Regions from separate parts of the Heyndrickxia sp. FSL W8-0423 genome, predicted to be linked through region 2. Evidence: riboswitches for the same ligand, from Rfam matches in the RefSeq annotation. Region 2 holds a riboswitch; each other region holds the start of a gene.
What was found. A riboswitch is a leader RNA that binds a small molecule or an ion and turns the genes downstream of it on or off. The one in region 2 is predicted to bind S-adenosylmethionine.

Region 1 (7,982 bases), 450 kb from region 2:
AACATGGCTAATATTACCTGCATCTGTTGATCCAATTCCTTTCCCTTTTTCAGAAAAAACTTTTTCTCCTAATAAAGATAGTTCTTCCCCAACAACTCGATCAAGAGAATCGTTAATGATAAAATCATGTACTTCATTTTGGAATCGTTCTATTTTTACTGTGCTGCCTGTTGCAAGAGCTGCCCCTTCGGCAATGTTTCGGACTTTCTTTGAAATTCCCTCGGCTCGTTTCCATGTACTGGCACGTATAAAAAATCTAGCAGAAGCATATTCTGGAATAATATTAGGTGCATCACCACCATGAGTAATGATGCCGTGAATCCGTACATCTGTAGGTAGTTGCTGGCGCAATGCATTAATACCATTAAACAATTGAATAACAGCATCTAGCGCATTTATTCCCTTTTCGGGTGAACCCGAAGCATGTGCCGCTTTCCCGTAAAAATGAAAATCAAGAGGGTCGACTGCAAGAGACGGAGACGTTAAACTTGTTTTTCCGGATGGATGAATCATAAGCGCGACATCGATTCCCTCCAACAATCCATGTTTGACAAAACTTCCTTTTGCACTGCCATTTGGCCCTCCTTCTTCTGCGGGTGTTCCAAAAACAATCACTTCACCGCCTGTTTCATCAATTACTTTTGCTAAGGCAATGCCAGCAGCAACACTTGTCGTGCCGATAATATTATGTCCACATGCATGACCTAAACCCGGCAATGCATCATATTCAGCTAAAAAGGCGATTTTCGGACCATTTTTAACTGCTGCTTTTCTTGCAACAAATCCTGTTTCATGTCCAGCTACATTACGTGTTACAGTAAATCCAGCATTCTCAAGAATTTCGGTTAATGTTTTTGATGCGAAATATTCTTGGTTTCCAATTTCAGGTTTTCTATGGATTTTGTGACTTGTTTCAATATACAATTGTTTAGCCTCTTCAATACTTTGATTAATTACCCCTCTTAAACTTTTCGTTTGGATTGTCATCCTTCATTCTCTCCTTTTATATGTGATTTATCGCATAGATTTAATCGGAATTAAATAGTTATTATCCTTCGTTTCCTGAATAACTTCTTCCTATTTAATGATACTTTCAAGGTCTTGAATTGGCATATCCACTACAATTGATCCGCCTTTTGTATCCTTTTTAACCGCCTCTTCCACTTCTTTGCTATGATAGATCTTTATAATTTTTTCGTATGTCTTATTATCTTTATCTTTCGAACGTGCGGCAATAATATTGATATAAGGTTTTACCGAATCACTATTGGGATCCTCTAAATAAATGGATTCTTTCGTAATATTCAGTCCGGCTTGGCCCGCCACACCATTATTAATTACCGACGCTGCAACATCTTTTAATACTCGTGGAGTCTGTTGTGCAACAACAGGGGTAATCTTTAACTTTTTTGGATTATCTATGATTCCAGTTGGATCACCGAAAAGGCCGAAATCATCTTTCAATTTGATTAAACCCGCTGATTGTAACAATAATAAGGCTCGTGCCTGGTTAGACGGATCATTTGGAATAGCAATCTCTCCGCCTGCAGGAATTTCCTTTGGTGATTTGTATTTGTCTGAAAACATACCCATAGGAGCAATTTGTGTTGTTCCAATTGGTGTAATATCTAATTTATGTTCTTCTTTGAATTGATTTAAGAAAGCAATATGTTGAAATGCATTTAAATCGATGTCTCCATCTGCTAATGCCTGGTTAGGGATCGTATAATCCGAGAACTCTTTTAACTTAATCGTAATCCCTTCTTTTTTTGCTTTTTCCTTAATAATATCCCACATTTGTCCATCCGACCCGGTTACACCAATGGTCACCACTTTAGAGTTGCCACTCGTTTCTTTTCCGCAAGCAGCTAAAAGGGAAAAGATAAATACTGCAATAACACTTAATAAAATTGTCTTTTTCACATTGTTTCCTCTTTTCTTCTGATGTTTTGTATTATTCATTATCTTCGCAAGAAAATTTTTGCTAGATAGTTTCCAATGAATTGAGCAATTTGAACAAGGATAATCAATAGCACGACCGTAACAATCATGACAGATTTATCAAATCGCTGATAACCATATGTCATTGCTAAATCTCCGAGACCTCCGCCACCAACAGTTCCAGCCATGGCGGAGAAATCGATTAATCCTACTGTAATAAAGGTTATACCAAGGATTAATGGTCCTAATGCTTCTCGAATTAATACGCCAAAAATAATTTGAAGTTTACTGGCACCCATCGCTTTTGCCGCCTCGATGATTCCAGGATCGATAGACACTAAATTATTCTCGACAACGCGAGCAATTCCAAAGGATGCTGCAATAGTCATCGGAAAAATGGCAGCGGCCGTTCCGATAGTTGACCCCATCACAGCACGGGTCAAAGGACTAATCGCTACTAAAAAAATAATGAATGGAATTGGCCGAATAATATTAATTAAGATATTAAGAATCGTAGAAACCGTTTGATTCTCTAAAATATTCCCCTTTCTTGTCACAAAAAGGAGCAACCCAATGATTGAGCCAAATATTGTTGCAAAAATCAGTGTAAAAATAACCATTGTTATCGTTTGACCGGATGCTTGGAATATCCTTGGCCAAAATGTACTCCAATCAACTTGCATGACTTGTAACCTCCTGCACTTCTACATATTGTTGCAAATGATTAACAGCTCTTCCTATCTCTACTTGATTCCCTTGTAACTCAACAATTAAATTACCAAAGAGAACTTCCTGTATTTCGCTAATATTTCCATAAAGAATATTTACATCTACTTCAAAGGACTTTGCAATGTTTGATAGCAATGGTTTACTCGTCTCTTCACCGGTAAAAATAATCCGGTATAGATGACTAGACTTATTTCCGCACAATTTTTCAAAAAGTTGCGGTGAGATTTTGTCGTTTAGGACGGAGCTAATAAAGTTTTTTGTTGTTTTAGTTGTAGGATTAGTAAAAAGATTAAAGACGCTACCTTCTTCAATCACTCGTCCATTCTCCATCACAGCAACACGATCACATATCGTTCGAATAACTTGCATTTCATGAGTAATCAATAGTATCGTCACATTATATTCCTCATTTACCCTCTTCAATAGTGTCAAAATATCGCTCGTTGTTTCCGGATCAAGAGCCGATGTCGCTTCATCACAAATTAAAATGTCTGGTGAAGTGGCTAGTGCTCTCGCAATTCCCACCCTCTGCTTTTGTCCTCCTGACAGTTGTTCAGGATAATAATTTGCTTTATCAGCTAACCCGACAAATTGCAACAGTTCCGTTACTCTTCTATTAATCTCCTGTTTCGGCACTTTTGCTATTTTTAACGGATAGGCAACATTTCCGAACACCGTTCTTGAGTTAAATAGATTAAAGGTTTGGAAGATCATTCCGATTCTTTGTCTCATCTTTCGAAGTTCCTTCTCTGATAGGGAGAGATTTTCTTGTTCGTTAACAATTACCTTTCCTGATGTTGGCCTTTCTAAAAGATTTACCAGTCGAAGCAAAGTACTTTTTCCAGCACCACTAAAACCAATTACACCAAATATTTCACCCTTTTCGATTGAAAGAGAAACATCCTGCACAGCTGCCACTTCTCTGCCTTTTGACTGAAACACTTTGCTTACACCTTCAAATTTAATCATGTTGCTTGATCCTCCCTTTCAATAAATAAAAAACCCTTCTTCTTATCCAAGAACAGATAAGAAGAAGGGTTCGTATAAACTAACCAATCTACTTCTTATCTTTCGAATCGAAAAAACCCCGATTCGCAGGAATTAGCACGGTATTTGCATAAATGCAAACCCGTTGCCGAGGCTTCAAAGGGCCAGTCCCTCCACCTCTCTGGATAAGTCATAGTCATTTTATTTAATTTTGTAATTTAATAGTCTTAATATTATTTCGAAAAATATAATAAGTCAATAGCCTTTTAAAAATTTGTTAAATTTATTTAGCTGAACTTATACAATTAGAAAAAGTACGACTAAATAACACTATTTTTAACAGCGGGGCTGTCACTTACGTCCGGATCAACAATTGCTGTAATAGGCAAAGTGGTTGGAGATAAATCACCGTTTAGTTCTCCAAAAGCTTGGTTTCGCTTATAAGCCGTAAATTGATCAATTGATTGAACTGGCCCAGCGTTTATAACAGAGGAGTTATCGACTGAATTAATTTTAAATCCGAGAAGATTAACAACCATAGGTGTGAAAAAAAACATACATGTCACTCCTTATTTACGAAATCAAACTAAACAATACTATTTTTAACTGCAGGACTATCAATGAAATCTGAGTCTAACACGGATGAAACAGGTAAGATTATCCGAACCCCATCACCGTTTTGTTCTCCAATTCCTTGATTCCTTTTATAGGCGACAAAAATATCTAATAGCTGGCATTGCCCGATATTTAATACCGCTGTGTGATCTATTGAATTCAGTTTAAAGGTCTGAAGATTAATCACTGCTGGTGCAAATAACATATTCGTACCTCCTATGTTTTATATCAGACCATCGACCTAAAGGGACAGGGTTAATTGATTATATGCCTTTTGTGCGAAAGAAGTCTTCAATATCGTCATCAATTGTAAAACTTTTAGAGGATATAACAGTGGTACGATCTGATAAAAGTTGACCAATTGGTTGGTTTTTCTTTGCAACCACTCTTCTGCCAACGATAACTGCAGATCCTAGAGTAATTGCACTCGAATGGTCACAACTATTGATTTTCAATTCACTAAGATTAATTTGAATAGGTTCAAAGACCATGATTCCATTTCCCTTTCTTTATTCATTTGGACCATTTTGTTTATCTTTCACACTTGGTATCCAAGAATTTGCGTTTCGTTTAAACAAAATTGATTTGGCTTGACACCTATCCTCCCTTCAAGTGAACCCTTTATAAAATTTATATTCTTCATACTCCAAAGAAGAACCTTATATTTATCTTATCTTTTTGTTCACTTTATTTTTTAGGGCTACATAATTTCCATTGAGTGTAAAATCATGACTGACTTATCCTTACCTTCGTCCCAATCGGTACTATTTTAGATAGGGATAAAACATCTTGGTTATACATTCTAATGCAACCATGGGAGACCAGTTTCCCGATTGATGCAGGATTATTCGTTCCATGAATTCCGTAATGTGGTTTTGATAGTCCCATCCACATTACTCCAAATGGTCCGCCCGGATTTGGCTGCTTATTAATGATTCTATACGTACCCTTCGGCGTTGGTGTTAACATTTTCCCCACTCCGATTGGATAGATTTTAACTACCCGGCCGTTATTCAAAAGTGCTAAGCGACGCTTAGATGTAGACACATGTATTTCATATACCATTCGTACCACCTCCTATACCACCATATGAATCATTACATTTTGTTGCCTACCGTATTTTTTTGATAAAATTAAAGGAAGAAATAAAAAAGGAGATATGATGATATGAGTACTACGGAAATAAAAGACTTACAAGCGGAATTGATTCACTTAAAAGAAAAGAACAAACAACTCTATGAAAACAATGTATTGACCGGAATGAAAATCAAAGTCGATGAATTTCTTGCTTCTTTTGAAGATTATTTTAGAGAGAGAGGATTTGTTGTTAGGACAAGTCACCATTCAGTCACGGCTGCTTATGATTCATTAGAATTTAAGGCCTTTACTAATGACGGAAATGATATTTTTATCATGAAAGATAGAGAGCAAATCGCTTCTATTTCTGTTAAATATAATACTCCTAATCAGTCAGCTTCCTATACGTTTGATCATATGATTGACCAGCTTAAATGGGAGATTAAAAAGGAACAAACACTTTCAAGTTATTTGGAAACACCTGAGTATTTTTATACCGGAAGTGAGTTTGGACGTCGTTATGAACATCCATTAGCCGTTTTAGATAGTATTTTTCATGTTTAAAAAGCTTTCGTAATAGACCGTTCCTTTCCGCTACAGGCACTTGCTTTCCGCAGGGCTGGTGATGAGCCTCCTCGTCGCTTCGCTCCCTGCGGGGTCTCATCTTTCCAGCTAATCCTGCAGGAGTCAAGTGCCTTCCGCTTCAATCCACTCTGCGCTTTTATTACCGTTAGAAGTAACAATATTTTTTAGAAATTAGCCTATTGAAACAATAAATAGTGTGGTTTCTTACGAGGAATATTTATTATCATAAAGTGAAAATATTCCTCTCAATTCATTTTTTTAATCATTTAGAAAAATGTCCAGTTTAGTAGAGTGATCCTGAACGATTTTTGAACTGGTTCGAAAGTTTATTTTCTCATGAAACAATGGTCCATCAAAAACAAATGTATGGTATTCACCCGATTCACCCATCGGACATACATCATACGTTTGAATTTCCTTCCAAAATTCTTTATCGATTCGTTTTCCAAGCCATTTATCCGGAACTTGATTATGCATCGTTCTGATAACTATTGCTTGGTAACCTGTATCGATAAAAGTAGAAAGCGCGCAAATGGCATTCTCTTGTCTCATCCATAATGGGTAAAGAGCTTCAAGTTCCGCGCCTTCCGCTAATTTTTCGCCCCATTCCCGATGTCCATCTAAGTATAAATCACCAAAGGCAATAGCATCTAATTGGTAAATTTCCTTTAGCTTTATTATTTCTCTGTGGAAGTCATCCGTATAGCTATCGAAAGAACAATGTATAATGTAGACTGGAATCCGAAGCGATTTTGCTTGCGCTTCGATTAATTCGATTCTTTCCCCATGCGCAAAGGTTAAGCCCGTTTCCTTCGGAGCAGTAGTAACAAGACAAGCTATTTCATACCCTTGTTTCACCAATTCATACAATGCTTGACAACTGTCTTTCCCTCCACTCCAAGAAAGAGCAACTCGTTTTCCCAAGATCCATCTCCCCTTTTAGTTAGGCTAATTAAAGTGTAGCACGCAAACAACCAATTACTTATTTCTTTGCATACTTCTCCTGAAATCCATATTCCAACATAGCGGTGGAATCATTCCATACATCTTCTTTCGAAGAATGCAACACGACTGAAATCAGCTTTTTCCCATTTCTGGAAGCAGATGATACTAAACAGTGACCAGCTTCATCTGTAAATCCTGTTTTTATCCCATCTGCTCCATTAAAATAATGTTTGCTGCTCCGATTCACAAGCTCATTACGATTATAAAAAGTTTCAGACGAACCTTTATACACCTCTTCACTGACGATCTCCCGAAATTCCTTAAACTTTCTTGCTTCCCTTGCAATCTTTGCCAAATCTTCCGCAGTCGAATAATGATTAGGATTATGTAGTCCATGAGGATTGACGAAATGTGAATGGGTTGCTCCGATTTGCTTTGCTCTCACATTCATTAATTTAGCAAAATAGTCTAATGCAGCCTCTGAAGACATATTTGGCTGGTTACTATCCTTTTTGGCGATATAGACAGCAACTGCCCTTGCTGCATCATTTCCGGAAGGGAGTAACATCGCTCGTAATAACACTCCGAGCGGCAGCACCTGACCAGGTTTCAGACCGGCAGAACTTTCCTCACGCTCCCTTAATAATATTTCATTTCCTATCTGTATTGGATCATTTACATTCGTCTTCTCTAAAGCAATTAGTGCGGTTAATATTTTCGTCGTACTTGCAGGGTATAGACGCTCATTTGCATTTTTAGCATACAGGATTTTTCCACTATTCTCATCCATCAATACACCTGCCTTTCCTTTAATCAAATTTCTATCAGATTGAATATGTAGACCGAATGGTTTTTTCAAATACTCAGGATATTTATATAAAATGCCGCTTATAAAAAGGATAATACATAGAATAAGAAACTTTTTCACCACTAACACCTCTTAATAAAAAATCGTTTTCTTTACTATAAAACGTGAAGCTTAAGTGGTTTGTAAATATTTCTTAAGTCTTTCTTAAGGAAAAAAAATCACCTATTCAATATAGGCGATTTGATTTAAAGGGAGTGTAATAGTGAATTTCGTTTCTTGTTTATTACTCGTTACT
Region 2 (7,982 bases):
TCCACTGTCTAAAGCGAGATTAGGCTGAACATAATCATCAAATTTTACAATTTGAATATTGATTCCTTTATCTTTTGCCAGTTTTTTAACGAGATTCCATGTTGGAACTTCTGCTGACGATGTACCTACTTTCACTGTTTTGCTGTCCCCGCTTTTTCCTGAACTACTGTTTGATCCACACCCGGCGAGAATAATTAGTAAGCCGAGTAAAATAATTGCTAGTTTTTTCATACTCCTGATTCCTCCATGTAGTTTTTTATTATAAAAAGAATGACCTTTTACAATCGTTGATGTGGTTTATTTTCGTCTTAACTTTTTCGCAATAATATTTCCTAGTGATTGAACGAGTTGAACCAAAATGATTAGTGTGACGACGGTAATAATCATTACTTCGGTCTTAAACTGGTTATATCCGTACGTAATCGCTAAATCACCGATTCCTCCACCACCAACAGCTCCTGCCATAGCTGAAGCACCAATTAATCCAATGGTCGCAATCGTTAAGGCTAGAACTAACGAGCTTCGGGCTTCGGGAAGTAGAAATCTCCAGATAATTTGCCACGGTGTTGCACCCATCGCTTGTGCTAATTCGATGGTACCGTGATCCACTTCTAGTAAAGAGTTTTCAACTAATCGACCGATATAAAACGCTGTATAGAGAACAAGTGGGACAATTGCTGCCGTCGTCCCAATCGACGTTCCGACCACTAATCGGGTGAAGGGGATAATGGCCACGACTAGGATAATGAACGGTACGGAACGAAAAATATTGATGATGACATTAAGAATATTGAAAATAATTTTGTTCTCAAGAATCCCATTTTCTCTTGTAATAACTAACACAACCCCGATGGGCAAACCAATAATAATCGAAATAATTAATCCGACTATTACCATATAGAAGGTTTGATTTATAGCTGTCAAAAATTCCGGCCAGAACCAGCTCCAATCAAAAGCCATCTTCTGTCACCTCCTTAATTACTGCATCATGCTCTTGTATGTAATGGACGGCACGATGGATTTCATCCGCATCTCCTTTTAGTTCTACAATTAAATTTCCAAAAGGTTTCCCTTGGAGCTCCGTTATCATTCCATGAAGAACATTCAAATCGATTGAAAACTGTTTGGCTATATTCGATAATAATGGTATATTCGTTGATGCCCCTTTAAAAATAATCCGATAAATACCATGTGGGTTCGCTTGACTGCTCTTTTCAATCAGCTTTTGTACCGATTTAGGAATGGTATCGTTCAAAACGGTTCGTACGAAGCTTCTTGCAATAGCCGTTTTCGGTTCAGTAAACACGTCGATTACCGAACCTTGTTCAACAATGATTCCTCTTTCAATGACCGCTACCTTATCGCAAATATCGCGTATTACATTCATTTCGTGAGTGATCATCAAAATAGTAATTCCTAATTCATCGCGTACCTTGCGTAATAATTCCAGCACTGCCTCCGTCGTATTCGGATCAAGGGCTGATGTTGCTTCATCACAAAGAAGAATATCGGGATCAGTTGCCAACGCCCTTGCGATTCCAACCCTCTGCTTCTGCCCTCCAGATAGTTGTTCGGGATATTTATCCATGTGATCCTCTAACCCGACAAAGGATAATAATTGAGTGACTTTCCTCTGAATTTCATCCTTCGGTTTCCCTTCTAAAATGAGCGGCATTGCCACATTGCGGAAAATGGTTTTCGAATGCAATAAATTATATTGCTGAAAAATCATCCCGATTTTCTTTCGTTGTTTTCGTAATTCACTTGGTTGTAGGGATAAGAGATCCACACCATTGATTAACACTTTTCCAGCAGTAGGTCGTTCTAATAAATTCACACAACGGATGAGAGTACTTTTTCCAGCACCACTAAATCCTACAACCCCAAAGATTTCCCCTTTCTCTACTTTCAAATTAATTCCTTTTAATGCATGAACCTTATTCTCTTTTCCATACGATTTGTGGATATCTTCTAGTACAAGCATGTTGTTTTCCCCTTTCAAAAACCAATACGAAAAGCGTAAGCGCCTTGCTTAGCCCCGACAAGCAAATGTTCTTTCAGGTTGGTTGCGCTAGACAATAAAAAAAACCACAATCATCCGAAAGTGGTTAGCGTCTATCTAAACCTTATCTTTCAGAATGATAACATTCTGCAGGAATTAGCACCTTTCATATATAGAAGGTTGCTGGACGTCATCGGGCCTGTCCCTCAGTCTCTCTGGATAAGTTATTCAATTTAAAATTTACTTAATACTATAAAATTAATCATTAATTGTCAATACTTTTTTTGAATAAGAGTGATAGGCTTTCTTTGGTAATACAAAAATATTAAACTATTCTTGCATAACCAATGAATATATATTACAATTGGTTGCATAAAAATTCATATCAATTATTTAAAAAGGAGTTTACAAAATGCCCAACACTCTTCTTCAATTTAAACCAAAAAATCAGTCCCCTCCTCAAGATCAGGAGAAGAACGTTAGAAATATCAATGCTTTTGTCCTTATTTTCTTCGTGATTATTATTGCTGCTGTATTAACATACATTGTACCTGCGGGGGAATATGATCGAGTAGATAAGGATGGCCGAACGATCGTTGTTCCTGATTCGTTTCATTTGACGGACTCGTCTCCGGTTGGCTTTTTTAAAATATTCACTAGTATTCATACGGGAATGATTCAAGGTGCTGGAATAATCTTTTTCGTATTAATGGTCGGTGGTTCTTTCGGTATTTTAAAGGCGACAGGTGCTCTTGATGCATTGATACTGACGATTTCAAAAAAGCTCGCCAATCGTGAACTGCTACTTATTCCTGTTCTTATGTTGTTCTTTGCAGCAGGTGGGACCTTAATGGGTATGGCAGAGGAAACTATCATCTATATAGCGATTATCACCCCACTGGCAATAGCCTTAGGATTCGATGCAATGGTCGGATTTGCGATTGTTTCTCTCGGAGCAAATATTGGATTTATGAGTGCCATAATGAATCCATTTAATGTTGGGGTCGCACAAAGCATTGCAGAATTACCAACATTCTCAGGCATTGGCCTCCGACTGGCATTGCTTGCTACATTTTATATCGCAGGAGTCCTATTCGTTTACCGCTATGCCAAAAAAGTTAAAGCACAGCCAGAACTACGGTTCCTAGGAAACTTCCAAAAAGGAAACACAATTGCATCTGATGTAAAGTTAGAAACTCGCCATAAGTGGGTCCTTACTGTTTTCTTACTTAACTTTGTTGTATTGATTACAGGGGTTTTAAAATTCGGTTGGTATATTACAGAAATCGCCGGTTTGTTCCTATTGTTCGGTATCCTCATCGGAATCATTGGAAAATTAAATCCAAACAAAATGGCGGATAGCTTTATGGATGGAGCAAAGGAAGTAATTGGTGGCGCATTAATTATCGGTTTCGCACAAGCCATTCTCGTTGTATTCCAAGATGGAAAATTAATGGATTCCGTTTTGTATTATGCTTCTTCCCTTTTAAGTCAGTTATCACCCGCATTAAACGCAGTAGGAATGTTTTTTGTCCAGCTTTTCCTTAACTTTCTTGTTCCATCTGGAAGTGGACAAGCCGCGCTTACGATGCCTATCATGGCTCCGCTATCTGACTTAGTTGGTGTAACTAGACAGACAGCCGTATTGGCATTTCAGCTCGGGGATGGCATCACCAACTCTATTTTTCCAACGGCAGGGGTATTAATTGCCGGCCTTGCTATCGCGGGCATTCCATTTACGAAATGGTTCAAATGGGTACTGCCATTTATTTTTATCGAGATCGGAATCAGTGTCGTATTCCTACTCATCGCCCAAGCAATTCATTATGGACCGTTTTAAAATAATATCCATGAAACAGGAAGAATTGCACCTTATGTCTAATTAAATACTCAATAAAGAATTTCGGAGGGTTCATCATGTTACAGACAAAACTAGTAGATTCAGCCTTAAAAGCTTGGACAATTGAACAACGCAGGCATTTTCATATGCATCCAGAACTGTCAGGTCAGGAGTTTGAAACTGCCGCTTATGTAAAGGAGAAATTAGCTGAGTTCGGCATTCCCGTCGATTCACGTTTCTCGGAACCAAATGTAATCGCCTATTTTAAAGGCACCGAAGGAAAAAAGACGGTTGCACTTAGAGCCGATATGGATGCTCTTCCTCTTTACGAAGAGGGTGACAAGCCATACATATCAACCGTTCCCGGTGTTATGCATGGTTGCGGACACGATGGCCATACAGCGATATTACTCGCCGTTGCGAAATGGATGAGTAGCCATCCCGACCAAGTGAAAAACAATATTGTATTTATTTTTCAAAGTTCCGAAGAAGCGTCACCAAGTGGGGCACAACAGCTTGTCAAGGAGGGAGTATTAGATGGAGTCGATGTGATTTATGGTATTCATTTAATGTCAAGGCTTCCGCTAGGCAAAATTGGCTTTGCATCCGGCTTTGCCATGGCCTCCAGTGATGATTTCGATATTACGATTGAAGGTGTTGGCGGACACGGTGGCCAACCACAAGACGCAGTGGACCCAATTTATATCGCGACACATCTGATCCAAGCCTTTCAGTCCATTGTCAGCAGAAATTTACATCCATTACATGCCGGCGTGATCTCTTTCGGTGGAATGCAGGCCGGAAATTCCTACAATGTTATTCCGTCTGAAGTGAAACTACAAGGGACGATTCGAGCAATGACATTCGAGGCTGCTGAACTAATGAACAAAAAAACAGCTCAATTAACAGAGTCCATTTGTGCAAGCTTTGGGGCTAAGGGGCACTATCAATTTATCGAAGGGACACCACCATTGTACAATCACCCTGAAGCATGTGAATATGCGTTAAAGGTGATCCAAGATATATTCGGTGAAGAAGCGTTTGAACCAATGGAACCATCCATGGGGGCTGAAGATTTTTCGTATTATTTAAAGGAAAAAACAGGTGCCTTCATTAATGTAGGCATGCAAAGTGAAAAAAGCAAATACCCGCATCACCATCCTTTATTCGATATTGATGAAGATGCGATCCCTACCGCCATTGAGTTGATGATTCAATTGGCATTGAATGGTGAATAGATTCATATTGAAGCACACTCTTCCTATCGAGTGTGCTTTTCGTTGTTTTAGTAGTCCCTTGTTTTAGTAGTCCCTTGCTTTAGTTTCCATTTTTCTTATCAATCGTTTCTTTAATTTTTTTGTTTCCCTCATCTACAAATTTCCTCCACTCATCATTGCCATTATCGACAACTTCTCTCCACATAAGGTTACCTGTATCGACTGCATACTTCCATTTACTATCCCCATAACTAACAATTTTAGAGAATAATTGTCTAGCCGGATTACTGTAATCCTCAAATCGCGTTTTTAAATATTCCCCTGCTTGTTTCATTCGTTCTTTTTCACGAATGCTTTTTTCTTTCATGCTTTCCTTCGTGTTTATTGCTAATGTTTTCTTTTCTTCTTTTAAGTCAATTGCTTTTCTTTTTCCTTCTTCCTTCCATTCGATCCATGCTTTTTGAATTTCTTCATATTGTGCTCGTAAATACTTTTTCAAATCACGTTCCGAATTAACATACGTAAATTCACCGTTTCCAGCACTCGCCACATTTTTCAGTAATTTCTGCCCCTTATTATCTACGTCAAACCCAATTATGTTTACAACCGTTTCAATATCTGCCGACACTAACGCTTTTGCGGCCTTGACTGGGTTCCCACCACATGTTTCAATGCCGTCGCTTACTACATATACGACAACCTCATCCGTATTTTTAGGAATATCTTCTTTTACTTTATTTAACGCAAGACCAATAGGCGTCCAACCCGCTGGTTTTACCTTTTTCAATGATTGGTTAAATTTTGACTTGTCAAAGCGACCATTATAAAAATTCTCTGAACTGCTGCAAGACATTTTTTTATCAGAATCACTTCCTGTGCCTTTATGACCATAAACTCGCATTGAAATGGTGGCATTTTCCGGAATTTGCTCAGCGAATTCAAGAACCGCTTCCTTTGCTACTTCCATTCTTGATTTCCCACCAACAGAAGCTTTCATACTCCCACTAGCATCGATTAAAATGGCGTAATGTGCGGTTTTCATGCCCGGTATCTCAACTGACTCATCAGGTCGATCAACAGAAATATTAACAGTAGAATCAAAGTTTAATAATGTTTCCATTTCTTTATGATAATCCTCGCTCAATAAAAACTTTAACTCCTCCATATACTGTTCCTTCGTTAAGTCATCAGGCAACTGATCCAGTGCTTCTTTTACTTTTTCTTCGTCGTATTGATCGCCGCTGTATTTTCCAGGATAACGAAGTAATTCTTTTTCAATATCTGATAATTCACGTTTCGGCATCTCAATGTCATAATACTTAACTTCCTTTGCCGTGTACTCGTTTTCTGACTTTTCCTCTACTTGTTTCACTTCAGTGGACTGTTTTTTGTCTTTATCCGCATTTGGTGACTGTGAAACATCCTTCGAGCATGCCGCCAAAATGAGTGACAAAAATAAGAATACATATAAAAGCTTTTTCACAGTTCATGTCCCCTTCTAAATAATGGATATATATTACCATCATACCTAAATCTATACATTTTTGGGAGAGTTCAAAATTCCTATTTCATTCGTACTAGTTCATATGTATAAACATTTCCTTATGGAGGCTAGCAAACATCAGAAAGGATACAAAAACATTAGTGGCCTATTACACATCAACAAAGCAATAGGCCATCCCCCACTGTTTCCTTCCTCTTAACCTACTGAACTTAAAAAACTTTGAAGGTTTTTTTTATGCCAGCCGGCACCAATCATTACTTTATTAACTTTAAAACTAGTTGAGCCGTTGGCAGTATCAAATTTCACTTTATAACTTGCAAGTTTTGATTTTAATTCAATATTAGTAATTTGATCCTTTGGAATAAATACATGGGCGTTCTGTACGATTTTTCCGGTAAGATTATCGATTGGAATGATGACAAGCCCTTTATCTGAGTAATTTAAGACATTGAATTTTGTCGAAAGGACTGATCCAGCACCATATAAAACATAATCCAAAGTTGATGGCATAATTACTCCACATACATTTTTGTCTTGTCCAGTTGGATCGTAAAGATCATGTTCTTTTAAATAATTGATAATATCATTTTCCTTTAACATTTACATGCCTCCATATTTACAAATGTGTTCTTATTGTTTCTACGACGAGACTCCAACTTTTATAAATACATATTGGAATATTTCGTCACCTGATATAACGTGATAAAAGGGGGTGATTTGATTTAATCCATTGTGCTCGATATAATCCAATAACATGTGATAAGCTATTTCTGTTTTCTGTTCAAAATGGTCAAATAAACAAATCGAGAGCATGTCCTCAACGTTATAATAACTATGAAAATAGTAATCTTCCATTGTTACAATGCTATCCTCTTTAATAGGCATAAATAATTCAGCATGCACCATTTCGTCCATAGGAACGTTCGTTATTGAATAGAATAATGGTCCCTTTATCGTTGCCTTTTGTTGAATTACTTCATGTAAAAACTGCTTCAAGATGCTATCAATTTCTGTATAGTGGAAATAAACGCGCTTAGATAGGACATTAGTATAACGGATCGCATCTTTAGGATTGATCATCTTATGCCTCCCTTACTATCGGTGCGTAAATATCAATGATCCCTTCTCCGTACACATCTAAATAAATATGGTAAAATGTTTCCTCTAATTTCAGATTATATGCTTTAGCAGAGGCATGAAGTAATTCGTAAGACTCTTCAATGTCATCTTCTACATCTGCATGTCTATACGCTAAACCGTCATCAAACTTCCACAATTCATCAAATCGATATTTGTCATTATCCTCCATTTGTATAGATGTATTCACTGGCATATAAAACGTATAATCAGCCTCACTCACTGATTTATCAAAATGAGAGACTTTGTAAATAATCGGGCCAGTGCTATATAATCCATTTT
Region 3 (7,982 bases), 2.6 Mb from region 2:
TGTCATTATTGGTTTGGTAGTTCCTTTTGCTTCTATGGTGATTGCAGTCTTTGCCGCTGTTCTTCAAAAGCTGTTAAAAGAAGCGATTGATATAAAATCAGAAAATGACTTAACGGTTTGAGGTGAAAACAATGGCAATTATAATCAATATTGATGTGATGCTTGCTAAAAGGAAAATGAGTGTAACCGAACTATCGGAGAAGGTTGGAATCACAATGGCTAACCTTTCAATATTAAAAAATGGAAAGGCAAAAGCAATTCGATTATCAACTTTAGAGGGAATTTGTAAGGCTTTAGAATGTCAACCCGGAGATATTTTAGAATACCGAAGTGATGAAGACTCTCAAGTTTAATAAAATGGAGTATTTAACACGTAAGGAGAGTGAAGTTTTCTATGAATCAAATTCGTAAAAGGGAAGCAATTCATGAGTTTAATCATTCAAAAATGGATGCACAAATCGTCAGAGTAATCAAGCAACTTGTTCATTTTGGATGGGAACAGGCATTATCCTGTTTGTTTCCCGTCGTTATTTTTGCCTCTTTGGCTCTTACACAAATCATCCCGCTTCCCTTCCTGCCGCGGTATGACTGGATGCTGATCATTTGCCTTCTAATGCAGTGGTGGATGGTTCGATCTGGACTTGAAACAATGGATGAACTAAAGGTAATCTCATTGTTTCACCTTATTGGACTTGCTCTTGAACTTTTTAAGGTACATATGGGTTCTTGGTCTTACCCGGAGGAAGGATATTTCAAAATTTTTGGAGTGCCTTTGTATAGCGGATTCATGTATGCAAGCGTAGCTAGTTATCTTTGCCAGGCTTGGAGGAGGTTGAAGGTTGAGCTGGTTAAGTGGCCACCATTTTTGGTAGTTGTACCTCTTGCAGCTGCGATTTATTTGAATTTCTTTACTCACCACTATTGGATTGATGTCCGTTTATGGTTATCAGGGCTTGTCATTATCGTTTTTTGGAAGTCATGGGTCATATACGAAGTTAATGGAACACGTTACCGTATGCCACTATCATTTTCTTTTGTGCTCATCGGATTTTTTATATGGGTAGCCGAAAATATCGCAACGTTTTTTGGCGCTTGGGAGTATCCAAACCAAACAGAAGCATGGAGTCTCGTTCATCTAGGTAAGGTAAGTTCATGGCTCTTATTAGTGATTGTTAGCTTTCTTATAGTAGCAACGTTAAAGCAAGTGAAGGGAAAAAGCTCCATTAGTTCGGATGCTAGTCAATCTTTATAACTACTTAGAATTCTCTATTAAAAAGTCGGATCCTTGTTAAAAGTATCCAAAATGATTGGATGCTTTTTTAAAAGTTATGAATCTGTATAATCTAAAAATCTCCGTCTTTCCTCTTTGCTAGGAATCATACAAGTTTCTTTCTTTCCAAACCATCTATATCGATTTTTGGCGATGATATCATACAATATATTCCGCATTGGTGTAGGTACGAAACGAAAAACGGATAAGATTTTCCATAATCCCCGTAAATGGGTACAAATTCTTAAGATTGCACTAGATTTAATAAAATATGAATCGTCTTCTATTAATACAAGACTGTCAACATCCTCAGTAATCTGATATTTCAGTAATAGTGATTTTCCAGTTTCGCTTTGAAGTGATGCAAACTTGAAAAAGGCTTTAGGATCTCTTTTCATAATAAATTGCACACTGCTATTGCAAAAATTACAAACGCCGTCGAATAAAATAATCCCACCCATGTGATCACCCACTATTTTTTAGTCATTCAAGTAAGATAAGGATAACATATTAACTCATGTTTATAAGCAAAAAATATTGGGTAAATAATAATACTCCCATTTTTTAAAAATAGGAGTAATGATACATAAAGGTCTACGATTTTGGAACGTGCTCGAATATTTCCCCGCTTTCGAAAAAGTCAACTAACCGAGTTAGCCATTGATAGTAGCCTGACCATACTTTCATTTCTTTCAGTAGTTCATTAACGCTTGCTTCAACTTCTGGTGATAACTCTTCATGTTCCTTTAATAGGGAGAGTTCTCTGGATAATTTTTTTTCAAATATTTTATTGCGATTGATCGTTTTTCGCCAATTGGAGGTGAAGATAGAAATAAAGGTTTCGTAATAATCGGATTCGACATCATAAATATCTTTACGAACACCTTTTTCGAATACTTTTTCGGCAATATTGATATCAAGCATTTCGCGAACGACTTGGCTCATTCTTGTTTTACTCATGCCAGTTGCAGCAGATAGTTCATCAAGCGTCATCGGTTTCCGGTTCATATAAATAATACCTAGAACACGACCAACCGTAGTGGATACTCCATACGTACGCATATTATCTGCAATCTTCTCTATATATTGTTCTTTAGCTTGATTAATTAATTTCAATGGTTTCTCATCCATAGGTAGTAGGCTCCTTTCAACCACCTAATTTACTAAGTCAATGTATCATATTTTAGTGGAAAAATAAACAAGCAATACAGGGAGTATACTAAAGCATTAATAAGTAATAGTATGAATAATGTCGTTTTTAACAATATACACTCACGAATTTGCGTATAATCTATACAATATATAAAATTTGTAAACTTTTTATTTTATAAAGTGTGCGATACAATTGAAAGGTGAATAAATAAGTAAGTACTTTATGAAAATTGTGGAGGTGTCATCATTTTGCTTAAATTTGATCATGTAACAAAAGTGTATAAAGGTGGAAAGAAAGCAGTCTCAGATTTAAATTTAGAATTTAAACCAGGTGAGTTCATCGTTTTCATCGGTCCAAGTGGTTGCGGGAAAACGACAACGATGAAAATGATTAATCGCCTAATCGAACCGTCAAGTGGCACTATTTATATTAATGGAAAAAACATAATGGAAAAGGACCCAGTACAACTTAGAAGAGAAATTGGGTATGTTATTCAACAAATCGGTTTATTTCCTCACATGACCATACAACAAAACATATCACTCATACCAAAACTATTAAAATGGCCAGATGAGAAACGTCGGGCACGTGCCAAAGAGCTCCTCAAACTTGTTAACATGACAGAGGATTATTTAGATCGCTATCCACATGAGTTAAGCGGTGGACAACAACAACGTATCGGAGTTCTTCGTGCACTTGCAGCAGACCAACCATTAATTCTGATGGATGAACCGTTTGGAGCACTTGACCCTATTACAAGGGATTCCTTACAAGACGAATTCAAAAAGCTACAACAAACGCTCGGTAAGACAATTGTATTTGTAACGCATGATATGGATGAGGCTCTGAAACTAGCAGATCGTATTGTGATTATGAAAGATGGTCAATTGGTCCAAGTTGGTACTCCAGAAGAGATATTACGTGACCCAGCCAATGACTTTGTTGAAGAATTTATCGGTAAAGAACGTTTATTACAAGCAAGACCAAATATACAAACGGTTGAGCAAGTAATGAACTCTAACCCAATAACAATTACGGAAGATAAATCTCTATCAGAAGCGATTCAAATTATGAAAGAGAAACGCGTAGATTCTCTCCTCGTAGTCGATGGAAACCAAGTTTTAAAAGGATATATTGATGTAGAAATAATAGATCAAAATCGCAAGAAAATGGTTCAAGTAGCGGATGTATTAGAAACGGAAGTATTTGCTGTTGAAAAAGAAACATTAGTCCGAGATACGATTCGAAAAATATTAAAAATGGGAATGAAATATGTTCCTGTAGTCGATGGCCACAATCGTTTAGTGGGGATTGTAACTAGAGCTAGTTTAGTAGATATTGTCTACGATTCTATTTGGGGTGATGTACAAGAGGAGATTGAAACGAAAAATGTTGGCTAGGAGGGAGCTAGATGGATAGCATTATACAATTTTTAACTAGTAATTGGAGCGAGTTATTATTTAAAACATGGCAGCATTTCTATATTTCTATCATTGCTGTTTTCCTAGGAATAATTGTTGCCGTTCCGATAGGGATTGCTTTAACGAGAACACCGAAATTAGCAGGAGTAATCATGGGTATTGCTGGTGTCATCCAAACCTTTCCGAGTCTCGCTATTTTAGCCTTTTTTATTCCGATTCTAGGTGTTGGAAAGGTGCCTGCAATTGTTGCGTTATTTTTCTATTCAGTCCTACCCATCTTGAGAAACACATATATAGGTGTCAAAGGGATCGAACGAAACTTGCTTGAGGCAGGTCGCGGGATGGGTATGACTGGATGGGAACGGATTCGCTATGTCGAAATTCCATTAGCGATACCGGTTATTATGGCTGGTATTCGATTGTCTACCGTTTATTTAATTGGATGGGCAACACTTGCTGCCTTCATCGGTGCAGGTGGACTTGGTGACTATATATTTAGTGGACTTAATTTATATCAAACAGAGTTTATTATTGCAGGGGCAATCCCGGTAACAATTCTTGCTCTGCTTGTCGATCTCTTATTAGGAAAACTTGAAAATTGGGCAACACCGAAAGGGATACGTAAATTAGAACAAGCTGCATAAGGAAGGAGCATTAGTATGAAAAAACGAAAATGGTTTGTCGTCTTCGTTTTGTCAATCTCATTGATCATCAGTGGATGCTCTTTACCTGGTTTAAGTGCATCTTCAGATAAATCGATTTCGATAGGTATGGTGACAACAACAGAAACACAAATTCTTGGATATATGGAAAAATATATGATCGAACATTATACGGATTTAAAGGTGGATTTGGTGAACAATTTAGGTTCATCCATCGTTTTGCATAAAGCAATGCTTAACGGGGATGTTGATATCTCAGCTGCACGCTATACAGGTACCGATTTGCCGGGTGCTCTTGGGATGGATCCAGTGAACGATCCAAAAAAGGCATTAAAAATTGTTCAGAAAGAATTTGATAAACGTTTTGATCAAACATGGTTTGATTCATATGGATTCGCCAATTCGTATGCATTTACTGTAACGAAAGACTTTGCTGAAAAAAATAACATATCAAAAGTTTCCCAATTAGAACCAATGGTGAAAGACTTGAGTTTAGGTGTTGATAATTCATGGTTAAAACGAAAAGGGGATGGCTACGAAGGTTTTGTGAAGGAGTATGGCTTCGAATTCGGTCAAACCTTCCCAATGCAAATCGGTCTCGTTTATAAAGCAGTCCAAAGCGGAAAAATGGATGTTGTTTTAGCTTATACAACGGATGGCCGAATCAATGCATATAATCTTCAGGTACTGGAAGATGACAAACATTTCTTCCCACCTTACGACGCATCGCCTGTTGCTAGAAATGATGTATTAAAAAAACATCCTGAACTAAAAGGAATCTTACAAAAGCTGGTTGGAAAGATTAGTACGAAAAAAATGCAGCAATTGAATTATGAAAGCGATGGGAAAATGAAAGAGCCTTCTGTTGTTGCTAAAGAGTTTTTAGAGGAAAATAACTATTTTGAGTAAGACTGGAGGTGTGTGAATTGAATACGATACAAGGATTATTTGATTATTACGCTCACAATGGTGGATATGTTTGGGAACAGTTTTATCGACATTTTCTAATGTCAGCATACGGGGTAATTTTTGCTGCGATTGTTGCTATTCCGTTTGGAATCATCATTGCGCGATACCGCAGGCTTAGTACGTGGGTAATTTCACTTGCAAATATTATCCAAACGATTCCTGCCTTAGCGATGTTATCGGTCCTAATGTTAGTTATGGGGTTAGGAACAAATACAGTAGTCCTTTCATTATTTCTATATTCACTTTTGCCAATTTTAAAGAACACTTATACAGGAATTGTTAATGTCGATCAATTCTTGTTGGAGTCCGGAAAAGCGATGGGGATGACGAAATTTCAAATACTAAGAATGGTTGAGCTGCCACTTTCATTATCCGTTATTATGGCAGGTCTCAGAAACGCACTAGTTGTCGCAATTGGGATTGCAACAATCGGAACATTTGTCGGAGCAGGTGGACTAGGTGATATTATTGTCCGCGGTACGAATGTAACGAACGGTTCGTCCATAATATTGGCTGGAGCGATTCCGACTGCATTAATGGCAGTTGCTGCAGACTTTTTGATGGGCTGGCTGGAACGAATCCTATCTCCTGTGAAAAAGAAAAAAGAAGTAAAATTAGAAATGAAGGAAGCTGCATAATATGGAACAGAGGGTGTAGACCAACAACAAGACTTATAATTCAGATAAAAAAAGTCAGAATTAATCTTGACATATTAAATGTTCAAATATTATTATTAATACAATTAAATAATTCTTATCCAGAGAAGCCGAGGGACTGGCCCGAAGAAGCTTCAGCAACCTCTACTTAGGTAGAAAGGTGCTAATTCCAGCAAGCATTCGCTTGGAAGATAAGAGATGACGCATTGAGGAGTCCTCTTTTCTTTTTGAAAAGGGGACTTTTTGCTTGAAAAATTTTATAAGAAAGAAGGTTAGTGATATGAGTAAAGTAGTAATTTTATGTGGGAGCCCATCTGATAAGTCCAAAACAGATCTTGTGTTGAAACATGTTCAATTTTTATTAGAGAAAGAAGGGATTTCTGTTTCGTATGCTTCAGTTGTCGATTTCTCACCTTTAGATTTAGTAAATAGCCGTTATGACAGTCCGGATATTAATCATTTGGCACAAACGATTATAAATGCAGATGGCGTCATTATCGGATCACCTGTGTATAAAGCATCCTACACAGGTGTATTAAAGACATTAATTGATTTATTGCCTGAAAGAATACTTAAGGGAAAACCTGTTTTTCCTGTAATGGTAGGAGGCAGTGGTGCGCACTTACTCGCTCTAGATTATGCATTAAAACCACTCATAACAACATTAAAGGGAAATCCTTTACAAGGAATTTATATTTTAGAAAGTGCTATTGACAAATCCAATAAACGAAATCCTCTGACACATATTGAGTCGATTCAACGATTATCTGAGCAGGTTGACGGATTTGTTAAGTCGATTAAACAGCTCAAACAATTTACAGCGCAATCTTTGTAAAAAATTTAGGAGGTCTGAAAATGGTAAAAAAAAGAATCTATTTGAATGCTTTTGATATGAATTGTGCAGGTCATCAATCCCCTGGTTTATGGTCACACCCAGAAGATCGCTCCTCTACTTATAAAGATGCAGAATATTGGACTCATCTTGCGCAGGTCTTGGAAAAGGGTTGTTTTGATGCGATATTCTTAGCTGATGTGTTAGGTACTTATGATGTTTATCAAGGCTCAAGGGATCCTGCAGTTCGCCAAGGTGCACAAGTACCGGTAAACGATCCGGCATTTGTCGTTCCAATAATGGCTCAAGTAACAAAACATCTAGGATTTGGATTAACAGCTTCAACAAGCTACGAACATCCATATACGTTTGCCAGGAGAATCTCTACTTTAGATCATTTAACGAAAGGGCGTATCGGCTGGAATGTTGTTACCTCCTATTTAAATAGTGCTGCATTAAATATCGGCCTTGATAAACAGCTTAGTCATGATAATAGATACGATATTGCTGATGAATATATGGATGTTGTCTACAAATTATGGGAAGCGAGTTGGGAGGATGACGCCGTTATTGTAGATAAAGAGAAGGGGATCTATACGAATCCGAGTAAAGTTCATGATATTGAACACGAGGGTACGTATTATAAAGTTCCAGGTGCGCATTTATGTGAACCATCACCTCAAAGAACACCTGTTATCTTTCAAGCGGGTGCATCTTCTAGAGGCAGAAAATTTGCGGCAAAGCATGCAGAGCTAGTTTTCATTGGCGCAACTACAATGGAAAGTACGAAAAAGACAGTTCAAGCTTTTCGGGAAGAAGCTATTAAAGCTGGAAGAAAACCAGAAGAAATAAAAATTCTAACTCTTATTACCCCAATTGTCGCCCCGACACAAGAAGAAGCAGAAGCGAAATATAATGAATACAAAAAATACGCGAGCTACGAAGGTGCACTAGCATTAGTTGGCGGATGGACTGGACTCAATTTAGAGGAACTTAATCCACAAGAGAAAATTCAATAT

Region 1: it holds a riboswitch for S-adenosylmethionine, as region 2 does, so the genes downstream of both, MKY81_RS02855 (methionine ABC transporter ATP-binding protein) here and MKY81_RS00620 (methionine ABC transporter ATP-binding protein) in region 2, are expected to answer to the same signal.
Region 3: it holds a riboswitch for S-adenosylmethionine, as region 2 does, so the genes downstream of both, ssuE (NADPH-dependent FMN reductase) here and MKY81_RS00620 (methionine ABC transporter ATP-binding protein) in region 2, are expected to answer to the same signal.

What each region holds. Positions count from the first base shown of each region.
Region 1 covers NZ_JBBPBE010000001.1:583,485-591,466, forward strand. The annotation lists gene MKY81_RS02840 (M20 family metallopeptidase) at 1-987, opposite strand, end outside; gene MKY81_RS02845 (MetQ/NlpA family ABC transporter substrate-binding protein) at 1,078-1,923, opposite strand; gene MKY81_RS02850 (methionine ABC transporter permease) at 1,962-2,624, opposite strand; gene MKY81_RS02855 (methionine ABC transporter ATP-binding protein) at 2,614-3,639, opposite strand; SAM riboswitch class I at 3,732-3,849, opposite strand; gene MKY81_RS02860 (spore germination protein) at 3,978-4,214, opposite strand; gene MKY81_RS02865 (hypothetical protein) at 4,244-4,477, opposite strand; gene MKY81_RS02870 (hypothetical protein) at 4,536-4,763, opposite strand; gene MKY81_RS02875 (L,D-transpeptidase) at 4,999-5,337, opposite strand; gene MKY81_RS02880 (hypothetical protein) at 5,440-5,913, shown strand; gene MKY81_RS02885 (Dph6-related ATP pyrophosphatase) at 6,193-6,858, opposite strand; gene MKY81_RS02890 (D-alanyl-D-alanine carboxypeptidase family protein) at 6,917-7,807, opposite strand; gene MKY81_RS02895 (sensor histidine kinase) at 7,910-7,982, opposite strand, start outside.
Region 2 covers NZ_JBBPBE010000001.1:128,939-136,920, forward strand. The annotation lists gene MKY81_RS00610 (MetQ/NlpA family ABC transporter substrate-binding protein) at 1-231, opposite strand, end outside; gene MKY81_RS00615 (methionine ABC transporter permease) at 298-960, opposite strand; gene MKY81_RS00620 (methionine ABC transporter ATP-binding protein) at 950-1,984, opposite strand; SAM riboswitch class I at 2,124-2,228, opposite strand; gene MKY81_RS00625 (YfcC family protein) at 2,415-3,842, shown strand; gene MKY81_RS00630 (M20 metallopeptidase family protein) at 3,920-5,080, shown strand; gene MKY81_RS00635 (vWA domain-containing protein) at 5,160-6,542, opposite strand; gene MKY81_RS00640 (hypothetical protein) at 6,759-7,163, opposite strand; gene MKY81_RS00645 (DUF5085 family protein) at 7,203-7,643, opposite strand; gene MKY81_RS00650 (DUF5085 family protein) at 7,645-7,982, opposite strand, start outside.
Region 3 covers NZ_JBBPBE010000001.1:2,752,717-2,760,698, forward strand. The annotation lists gene MKY81_RS13960 (DUF2975 domain-containing protein) at 1-121, shown strand, start outside; gene MKY81_RS13965 (helix-turn-helix domain-containing protein) at 132-353, shown strand; gene MKY81_RS13970 (DUF817 domain-containing protein) at 446-1,252, shown strand; gene MKY81_RS13975 (thiol-disulfide oxidoreductase DCC family protein) at 1,327-1,731, opposite strand; gene MKY81_RS13980 (GbsR/MarR family transcriptional regulator) at 1,865-2,401, opposite strand; gene MKY81_RS13985 (betaine/proline/choline family ABC transporter ATP-binding protein) at 2,672-3,823, shown strand; gene MKY81_RS13990 (ABC transporter permease) at 3,835-4,488, shown strand; gene MKY81_RS13995 (osmoprotectant ABC transporter substrate-binding protein) at 4,498-5,415, shown strand; gene MKY81_RS14000 (ABC transporter permease) at 5,433-6,113, shown strand; SAM riboswitch class I at 6,226-6,329, shown strand; gene ssuE (NADPH-dependent FMN reductase) at 6,412-6,966, shown strand; gene MKY81_RS14010 (LLM class flavin-dependent oxidoreductase) at 6,987-7,982, shown strand, end outside.